2 regions of the Kitasatospora sp. NPDC001132 genome follow, and region 1 is predicted to be linked to the other one. Evidence: riboswitches for the same ligand, from Rfam matches in the RefSeq annotation. Region 1 holds a riboswitch; the other holds the start of a gene.

The links. Region 1 has a riboswitch for cyclic di-AMP ahead of ACWDBE_RS17045 (transglycosylase family protein). Riboswitches for the same ligand answer to the same signal wherever they lie in the genome.
Region 2: it holds a riboswitch for cyclic di-AMP, as region 1 does, so the genes downstream of both, ACWDBE_RS04575 (NlpC/P60 family protein) here and ACWDBE_RS17045 (transglycosylase family protein) in region 1, are expected to answer to the same signal.

Annotation. Positions count from the first base shown of each region.
Region 1 covers NZ_JBSFKF010000010.1:277,267-281,672, forward strand. The annotation lists gene ACWDBE_RS17040 (hypothetical protein) at 96-296, opposite strand; gene ACWDBE_RS17045 (transglycosylase family protein) at 527-1,819, opposite strand; cyclic di-AMP (ydaO/yuaA leader) riboswitch at 1,806-1,969, opposite strand; gene ACWDBE_RS17050 (sirohydrochlorin chelatase) at 2,487-3,446, opposite strand; gene ACWDBE_RS17055 (DUF397 domain-containing protein) at 4,005-4,268, shown strand.
Region 2 covers NZ_JBSFKF010000003.1:36,149-40,554, reverse strand. The annotation lists gene ACWDBE_RS04585 (NYN domain-containing protein) at 1-501, shown strand, start outside; gene ACWDBE_RS04580 (C40 family peptidase) at 703-1,740, shown strand; cyclic di-AMP (ydaO/yuaA leader) riboswitch at 2,079-2,232, shown strand; gene ACWDBE_RS04575 (NlpC/P60 family protein) at 2,243-3,358, shown strand; gene ACWDBE_RS04570 (NlpC/P60 family protein) at 3,585-4,406, shown strand, end outside.

The sequences.
Region 1 (4,406 bases):
GTACGGGCCCTGGAGGGCGGTTGCCCTCCGGGGCCCTTCGGCGTGCGCGCGGCCGGTCGTGGCGGCCGTCGGTGGTCGTGGCGGCCGTCGGGTGGTCAGCCCTCCTGGGTGGTCGGCCCGTCGGCGGTCAGGCAGTGCCCGTCGGTCGCGTCGCCGGTCCGGGTCTCGGTGCGGCGGCCGCGGGCCAGGTAGTCGCGCAGGACCAGTTCGACGGCGTCCTGGGGGTTCTTGGTGCCGGAGAGCATCATCACGTCGATCGCGAGGTTCGCGTCGAGGGTGACGGTGACCTGGGCCATGTGGACTCCTCCTCGGGTGTCCTCGGGTGCAGAGCAGCAGCATGCCCGTTGGAGCGGGGATCCACCACGGGGATATGGCCGGAGGTACGTCGGAACCCCCGGGGAGAGCGACCAGACTCTCCCCGGGGGCGGTGGGTGGTCAGCGTTCGGGCGACAGCTGACAGATGATGAAATCTGTTACCTGTTACCTGTTACCTGAGGCCCGTCGGCTGTCCGACTGCGCGCCGTTCTCAGACCCGGCCGGCGAAGTCCGGGGCCCAGTTGGCGATGCTCTGCTCGCGGACGCCCGAGCTCGGGTTGGCGGCCTCGACGTACTTGCCGTTGCCGACGTAGATCGCGACGTGGTAGACGCCGGAGTCCTTGCCGTTGTTGGACCAGAACAGCAGGTCGCCCGGCTTGAGGCTGTCCAGCGAGACGTGGGTGCTGGCGGCGGCCTGGTCGGCGGCGACGCGCGGGACGGAGATGCCCGCGGCGCGCAGCGCGGCCTGGGTCAGACCGGAGCAGTCCCAGCCGCCGTTGCCGGTGCCACCGTAGACGTACGCCTGACCGACCTTCGACTCGGCGAAGGCGACCGCGGCGGCCATGCTGCCAGTGGCGGCCGGAGCCTGGGTCTGGGCCTGCGGCGCGGGCTTGGCGGCCGGCTTGGCGGCCGGGGCCGGGGTCTGCGCGGTCGGCTGGGCGTTCACGGCACCGCCGTTCGCGGACTGGCCGGACTTCTGGGAGCGGTCGGACCCGGTGGAGTCCGAGCCGGTCGCACCGCCGAAGGACAGCTGCTGGCCCGGGTAGATGGTGTCCGGGCCCTCGGTCAGGGTGCCGCGGTTGAGCTCGTACAGCCGCTGCCAGCCGCCCCGCACATTGTGCTGGTCGGCGATCGAGGACAGCCAGTCGCCCTCGACCACGGTGTAGTCGCCGCCCTGGGCCTGCTGCTGACGCTTCTGGACCCAGTCGCCGCGGTTGCCGGAGGCGGTGGCCTGCGCGCCGTCCTGGGCGGGCGCGGCGGGCTTCGCGGCGGGGGCCTGGGGCGTCGCGGCCGGAGTGGCCGGCTTGGCGCTCTGGACGGGCGCGGCGGGCTTGGAAGGGGTCGAGCCCGTGGCCGAGCCCGCCGAGGTGTCGACGGCGGCCGGGGTGCCGCCCTTGGCCAGGCCGGCCTTGACGGAGCAGACGGGCCAGGCACCCGGGCCCTGCGAGGCGAGGACCTTCTCGGCGATCGCGATCTGCTGGTCCTTGGTGGCCAGGTCGGCGCGCGTCGCGTAGGCGGTGCCGCCGAAGGCGGACCAGGTGCTGGAGGTGAACTGGAGGCCGCCGTAGAAGCCGTTGCCGGTGTTGATGCTCCAGTTGCCGCCGCTCTCGCACTGGGCGACCTTGTCCCAGGTGGCGACGGAGGCGGCCGAGGCGGTGCCCGGGGTGAGGCAGGGGACGGTGAGGCCGACGCCCGCGACGCCGAGGGCGGCGATCACGCGGCGGGTTCGGCCGGGCAGGCTGGTGCCGTTGGTGGGCAGCATGAAGACGGAGTCCTCTCCCACGCCTGCGAGGTGAGCTGTCGGATTCGGGCTGGAGTTGCCCGGCCGCGCCGGTGGGCGCGGCTTCACCCCTAGCCCTGGACCGTTCCGCAGACCGGTCCGGGGCGACTTACCTGTGGGTCCCCCGCTCCTGCCGTGGTGCGTTTTCGCGCTGCCAGGACATCCGACGGCAGGACTCGGCGTTGCGGATGAACCGGGTTCGTGTGGTCACGAACGGGGAGCACGTTAATCAGACTCAAGTTCAAACTGCAAACCACTGTGATGCGCATCACGGTTTAGTGGGAACTGCCAAAATTGCCGCCATCCATGATCGTAAATGATCGTTTTCGGGCAATGCCGTTGCTGAAGTCGACAACTGGCTCCACCTCAGAGCTGATGTGACACCGCGCCGAGTCGCGGAGCCGGCGCACCCTGGCGGTGGGGGAGTGGGCGCGATTCGAACACCTGGGCCTGCGCTCCCTATTCCCTTTCAAATGCCACCAGAACGGACATTCCGCGCTATTTTTCGCGTCATCGTCGTCATTGCCGTCCGCATCCGGGCGGGAGGGTGACGCGGGAGGGGCGATCCGGGAGGGACGACGCGCGGGCGGTGGGAGGGATAGAGCGAAGGGCCCGGAACGCAAGCCGTTCCGGGCCCTTCGGAGCGCGCCGAGCGGCGCGCGGAGTCGAACTACTGCCCGGCGGGCGCCTCGGCGGCCGCGTGGGCGCCGCGAGCACCCTCCGTGACCCCCTCGGCCTCGGCGGCGGCCGCCGCCTCCGCCTCGGCCCGCGCCAGGTCCTCCGGGGACGGCGTGGGCAGCGCGGCCAGGTACGTGGAGGCGATCAGCTGGCCGACCGACGGGTACGAGCCCAGCGGCGCGGCCGACGGGCAGCCGGTCTCCTCGGCGGCGGTGGCGAGCAGCTCGGAGTCCGCCTCCGGGCCGATCACCAGCGGGGCCAGCGCCGGGCGCTGCGAGCCGGTCTCCTTGAGGTGGTTGACGGCCGCGGCCACCGAGCCGGGCACGTCGAGCGCGGCGGCGACGACCGGCACGGCCAGTCGGGCGGCCAGCAGCACGCCGGTGATGCCGGCCGCGGCGGCAGCGTCCTCGCCGCCGACGGTGGTCAGCACCACGCCGTCCGCGGCGGTCGCGATGGCGAACAGCCGGGCGCGGTCGGCCCGGGCCAGCCCGGCCTCGGACAGCCGGACGTGCACGGCCTCGGCCAGCAGCGGGTGCGGGCCCAGCGGGTCGGTGACGGGCGCGCCGTACTCGGCGGCGAGCGCGTGAAGCTCGGTCAGGAAGGTGTGCGGGCCGGGCACCAGCGGCACCAGGACGGGCATCGGAAGCCCGGCCTCGGCGGCCAGGGTCAGCAGCTCGGCCACGGTGCGGTCCTCGCCGTCCGCGCCCTCGGTGCCGTCACCCGGGAGGTAGCCGACCGCGGTCTGGACGCCGTTCTGCTCGGTGCGGACGATCGAGAGCAGCTCCTCGACGACCGAGCGGGACTCGGGCCCGGCGGTCGCGGGCACGGCGAGCACCAGGGCCGGGGCGCCGGCCGGGATCTCGGGGCGCTCGGGACGACGGTGGCGCCCCCGCGCACGGGAGCCTGGAGTGCGGACGGGCAGTGGCGCGCCCGGGATGGCTGCGGTGCTCATGCCGGAGATCGTAGGACATCTGCCCGTCAGGCTTGCAGTCGGCTGCCGTGCGGGATTCACGCGAGCGCGGTGCGGACCCGGCGCGTCCTCGGCGCCGGTCCGGGCGCTTTGCCTACAATCCGGACATTCTTCGCCCAACCCCCGTACGGTCGCCCGTGGTTGCCTCGACGTGATCCGAGGGGCGGGCGTTGCACCCGGGGCGCGTGAGATGTCTCACAGCACAGGGGTGGTTTGACTGAGGGTCACGGGCGCGCGACTCCCGGCATTCGAAGATCAACATTCGGCGGGGAAGTGCTCACGGCCGGTTATCGCGAACCCGGCGATTCCATCGGCTATGTCCGTTTACGTACCGTCAGGAGAAGGGTCCGTGAAGAGTTCGCGCCTGCGAATAAAAGGCCTCGTGCACCTGCAATGTCTCGTGCTGATGCACGTGCACTGCAGCTATCATCGCGTCAAGTGAGGCGTTGTGCCGGACCGGTACGGGGCCGGTCCGTTCGTTTCGGCGGTGCCGGGGGCGCCGCGCTGGACGACAACTCCGGAGCTCTTCGGGAGACTTCTATGCACGACTCGCAGGACACGAACGGTTCGTACGACACCTACAACGGGATGGCCGCCGCCGATCTCCAGGGGGTGGTCTGGCAGAAGAGTCTGCACAGCAACTCCCAGGGCAATTGCGTTGAATTCGCGGCCCTGCCGGGCGGCGACGTGGCGATGCGCAACTCGCGCTTCCCGGACGGACCGGCCCTCATCTACACCCGGGCCGAGATCGCCGCCCTGCTGCTGGGGGCGAAGGACGGGGAGTTCGACCACCTGGCGGTCTGACCGGCCGCCGTGCTCCACCATCGGGGGGCCGTCGTGGGTGCCGACACCACGACGGCCTTTGTCTTTTCCTTCTCCGGGCGCCCCCTTCTCCGGAAGGCCCCTTCTGGCGAACGACCCCCTCTGCGGAGGCCTCGTCCG
Region 2 (4,406 bases), on a different contig from region 1:
CAGATCCGCCCGGCGGACCTGGTGGAGGCGGTGGTGCCGGGGGCGGCCTCGCCGCACGACGTGGCCCGGCGCGGGCTGGCCGAGGACGATCCGGCGCTGCTGGACCAGCTGCTGGCGATCCCCCAGGTCCACCTGGTGGTGGACGGCTACAACGTGACCAAGGCCGGCTATCCGGCACTGCCGCTGGAGCAACAGCGGATCCGGCTGCTGGGCGGGCTGGCGATGCTGGCTCAGCGCACCCAGGCGGAGGTCACCTGCGTGTTCGACGGGCAGGACCTGGACGTCCCGGTGATCATGGCGCCACCGCGCGGGGTCCGGGTGCGGTTCAGCCGGACCGGGGAAACGGCCGACGAGCTGATCCGCCGTCTGGTGCGGGCCGAGCCGCAGGGTCGTCCGGTGGTGGTGGTGTCCACCGACCGGGAGGTCGCGGAGGGCGTGCGGAAGGCGGGCGCGCGCCCCGTGGCGTCGGTGCTGCTGTTGAACCGGCTGGCCCGGCCCTGACCTCGGCCGATTCCGTGTGATTCCTGGTCAGGGGCGGTTCCGGGGCCTTGTGAGGGGGCTGTGGAGTCAGTGTGGGGTGGCCGAGTTCATGCCATCGGGGGAGTGGCAAAACGGATAGATCTTCACTAGGGTCTGGCGTCAAACCTATTTTCGGGAATCTCATCCCATCAGGTGAGTCCGCTGGAAGAAGGAGCCGGTCCCTTGGCCTCCCACCGCCGTCCCAAGCAGCCGAGCCGCGCGCGGATCTCCGTGCTCACCGCTGCCGCTGCGACCGCGGTCGCCCTCTCCGCCCAGGTGGCCGCGCACGCCGCGCCGCAGCCGAACAAGGCGGACGTCAAGGCGCAGATCGACCAGCTCCAGGAGGAGCAGGAGCAGGCGGCGGAGAAGTACAACGGCGCCAAGGAGCGGGCCGACCAGCTGCGCAAGCAGGCCGACCAGCTGCAGGACCAGGTGGCCCGCAGCCAGGAGCAGATGACCCAGCTCCAGGGTGGCCTGGCCGAGGTGGCGGGGGATCAGTACCGCTCCGGCGGCATCGACCCGTCCGTCCAGCTGATGCTCTCCTCCGACCCGTCCGGCTACCTGGAGAAGGCCTCGACCGTCCAGCAGGCCAGCACCAGCCAGGCCGAGGCGCTCAAGGGGCTGCTGGAACAGCAGCGCCGGCTGGACCAGGAGAAGGCCGAGGCGGCCGCCGTGCTCGCCTCGCTGGACACCACCACCAAGGACCTCAATCAGGCCAAGGCGGACGTCAACACCAAGCTGAAGGCCGCCCAGGACCTGCTGAACTCGCTCAGCGCCGCCGACCGCGCCGCGCTGAAGGCCCAGCAGGCGCAGGACGACCGCGCCTCGCGCGGCAGCGAGCGGGTCGACCTCGGCAGCCTGCCGCCGGCCAGCGGCTACGCGGCCGTGGCGATGGCCAAGGCGATGAGCAAGCAGGGCTCGCCGTACGTGTGGGGCGCCACCGGCTCGACCACCTTCGACTGCTCGGGCCTGATGGTCTGGTCGTACGGGCAGGCGGGCGTCTCGCTGCCGCGCACCTCGCAGGAGCAGGGCCACTACGGCACCCGGGTGCCCTCGCTGGACCAGGCCCAGCCCGGCGACCTGGTGATCTACGGCTCCGACATGCACCACGTCGGGATGTACATCGGCAACGGCATGGTGGTCCACGCGCCGCACACCGGTGACGTGGTGAAGGTGATGAAGGCCGACGCGATGCCGATCAACACCATCCGCCGGGTCTGACGGTCCGACACGCCCGCCGGGCTCCCTCGGGGGCCTGTGAAAAGCGCCACCCTCCCTTGGGGGTGGCGTTCGGCTTTCCCGCCCTTTCGCGACCACATGCTGAGAACCGATCAGCCTTGTGTGTGCCAGTGGTCACCATCGGTCATTTTCACAAAAGAACTTGGGTAATCTTCTGCCTTTTTTCTGACAAGGATTTGAACGGATCACGGTTCAGTTACTAGGGTCATGCTCCGAACCACCGCACTGTCGATCGCCCAGCCAGGGTGGCGGCGGTGGTTACCGCCGAGTTCGCGAGGCAGCGGGGCAGGTCGAAGCGACTGCCCGACAGGGGAGCCCAGTGTTCGGGGGCGCTGCGGAGCGGAGCCGGGGAACCATGTTCCTCCGGGGTGAATCGGCGCCAGGTCGGCCGGTGGAACGGCCGTGAGGCGTCGTAGGGCATGCTTCCGGCCCGAACCCGTCAGCTCACCCGGTAGGCGGACGTAGGAAGAAGGAGTCCGCCTTCGTGGCGTCCCATCGTCGTCCCAAGCCCGCCGGTCGCGCCCGCGTCTCGATCCTGACGGGTGTCGCCGCGGCGGCCGTCGTCCTCTCCGCGCAGGGTGCCCACGCGGACCCGCAGCCGACCAAGGAACAGGTCAAGGGGCAGGTCGACCAGCTCAACGAGCAGGCCGAGGTCGCGACCGAGAACTACAACGCCGCCCAGGCCAAGCAGCAGGAGCTGGAGAAGCAGGTCTCCGGCCTGCAGGACCAGGTGGCCCGTCAGCAGGCCCAGGTCACCGAGCTCCAGGGCGGCCTCGCCGAGATCGCCGGCGAGCAGTACCGCAACGGGGGCATATCCCCGACCGTCCAGCTGATGTTCTCCTCCAGCCCGGACAACTTCCTCAGCCAGGCCGGCACGCTGAACCAGGCCGGCAGCACCCAGAAGGGGCAGCTGAAGGAGCTCCAGGAGCAGCAGCGCAAGCTCGACCAGGACCGCAACGAGGCCCAGGGCAAGCTCGCCGAGCTGGAGTCGACCACCCAGCAGCTGAAGGCCTCCAAGGACGAGGTCCAGGGCAAGCTGAAGGCGGCCCAGGACCTGCTCAACACCCTGACCGAGCAGGACCGCCAGGCGCTGCGCCAGGCCGAGGAGAAGGCCGCGGCCGACGCCAAGGCCAAGGCCGACGCCGCCCAGGCGCAGCAGCAGCAGGCCGACCGCGCCTCGCGCGACAACAGCCGCGGCAACCTGGCGACCGGCTCGACCGCCGCTCCGGTGAAGGTGGCCGCGGGCAGCTCGCGCGGTGCCGCCGCCCTCTCGTACGCCGCGTCCAAGGTCGGCAGCCCGTACGTCTGGGGCGCCACCGGCCCGGGCTCCTTCGACTGCTCCGGCCTGATGGTCTGGGCGTTCAACCAGGCCGGGGTGTCGCTGCCGCGCACCTCGCAGGCGCAGGCCGGGGCCGGCACCCGGATCGGCTCGGACATCTCCCAGGCCCAGCCCGGCGACCTGCTGATCTTCTACAGCGACGCCCACCACGTCGGCATCTACGCCGGCAACGGCCAGGTGCTGCACGCTCCCAAGCCGGGTGCGTCGGTGCGCTACGAGGCGGTCGGCAACATGCCGCTGACCTCCATCGTGCGGGTCTGATCCCCGCTCGGACGCCTCCGGGCCCGGTCTTCCCCAGGGAAGGCCGGGCCTGCGGCTTTTCCGGCGGGTCGAGCTGATGTCCGATTAGGGGTCGAATATTCGGGTTGGGAAGGGTTTGGACTCGCTTGCCCGGACTCGCTAACGTCTGCCACCGGACTCCCGCTCGACGGCCGCCCGTCCCGGTGCGGCGGCGGGGCCGCGCCGCAGGATTGGAGCCGCTGCCGCCATGCCCGTGCACCGCCGTTCCCAACTGCTCACCCGGGCGCTGGTGCTGACCGCGGCCGCCGCCACCGCGCTGGGCGTGGCCGCCGGAGGCCGCGCCCAGGCCGCGCCGGACAGCCCGGACCCGGGCGATCGTCAGGACGTCAGGACGCAGGTCGAGCAGCTGTACGACGAGGCCGAGCAGGCCTCCGAGAAGGCGAACGCGGCGCAGGAGGCCCAGCGGCGGCTCCAGGGCGAGACCACGATCCTCCAGGGCGAGATCGCCATCGCCCAGGACCAGCTCAACGAACTGCGCGGCGACCTGGCGACAGTGGCCGGGGCCGAGTACCGCGGTGGCGGAATGGCCCAGACCGCCCAGCTGTTCCTCTCGTCCGACCCGGAGGGCTACCTGGTCCGCGCCCGCACCCTGGGGCAGGCCGCCGCGCGCCAGCAGGAGACCCTGCACGAGCTGGTCACCCGGCAGCGCCGGCTCGACCAGCGCCGCACCGAGGCGGCCGGCAAGCTCGCCGAGCTGGACCAGACCCGCCGCACGCTCGCCGACACCAAGCAGCAGATCCAGCAGCGGCTCGCCGGGGCGCAGAAGCTGCTGAACGGCCTGGGCGCCGCCGAGCGGGCCCGGATGACGGCCCAGGACGCCCGGGACGCCGAGCAGCGCGCCACCCGGGGCACCGACCGGCTGGACCTCGGCACCGCCCCGCCCGCCTCCGAGCGGGGGGCGGCCGCGCTTGCCGCCGCGGTGCGGATGATCGGCTCCCCGTACGTCTACGGGGCCACCGGACCGCACGCCTTCGACTGCTCGGGTCTGATGTACTACAGCTGGCGGCAG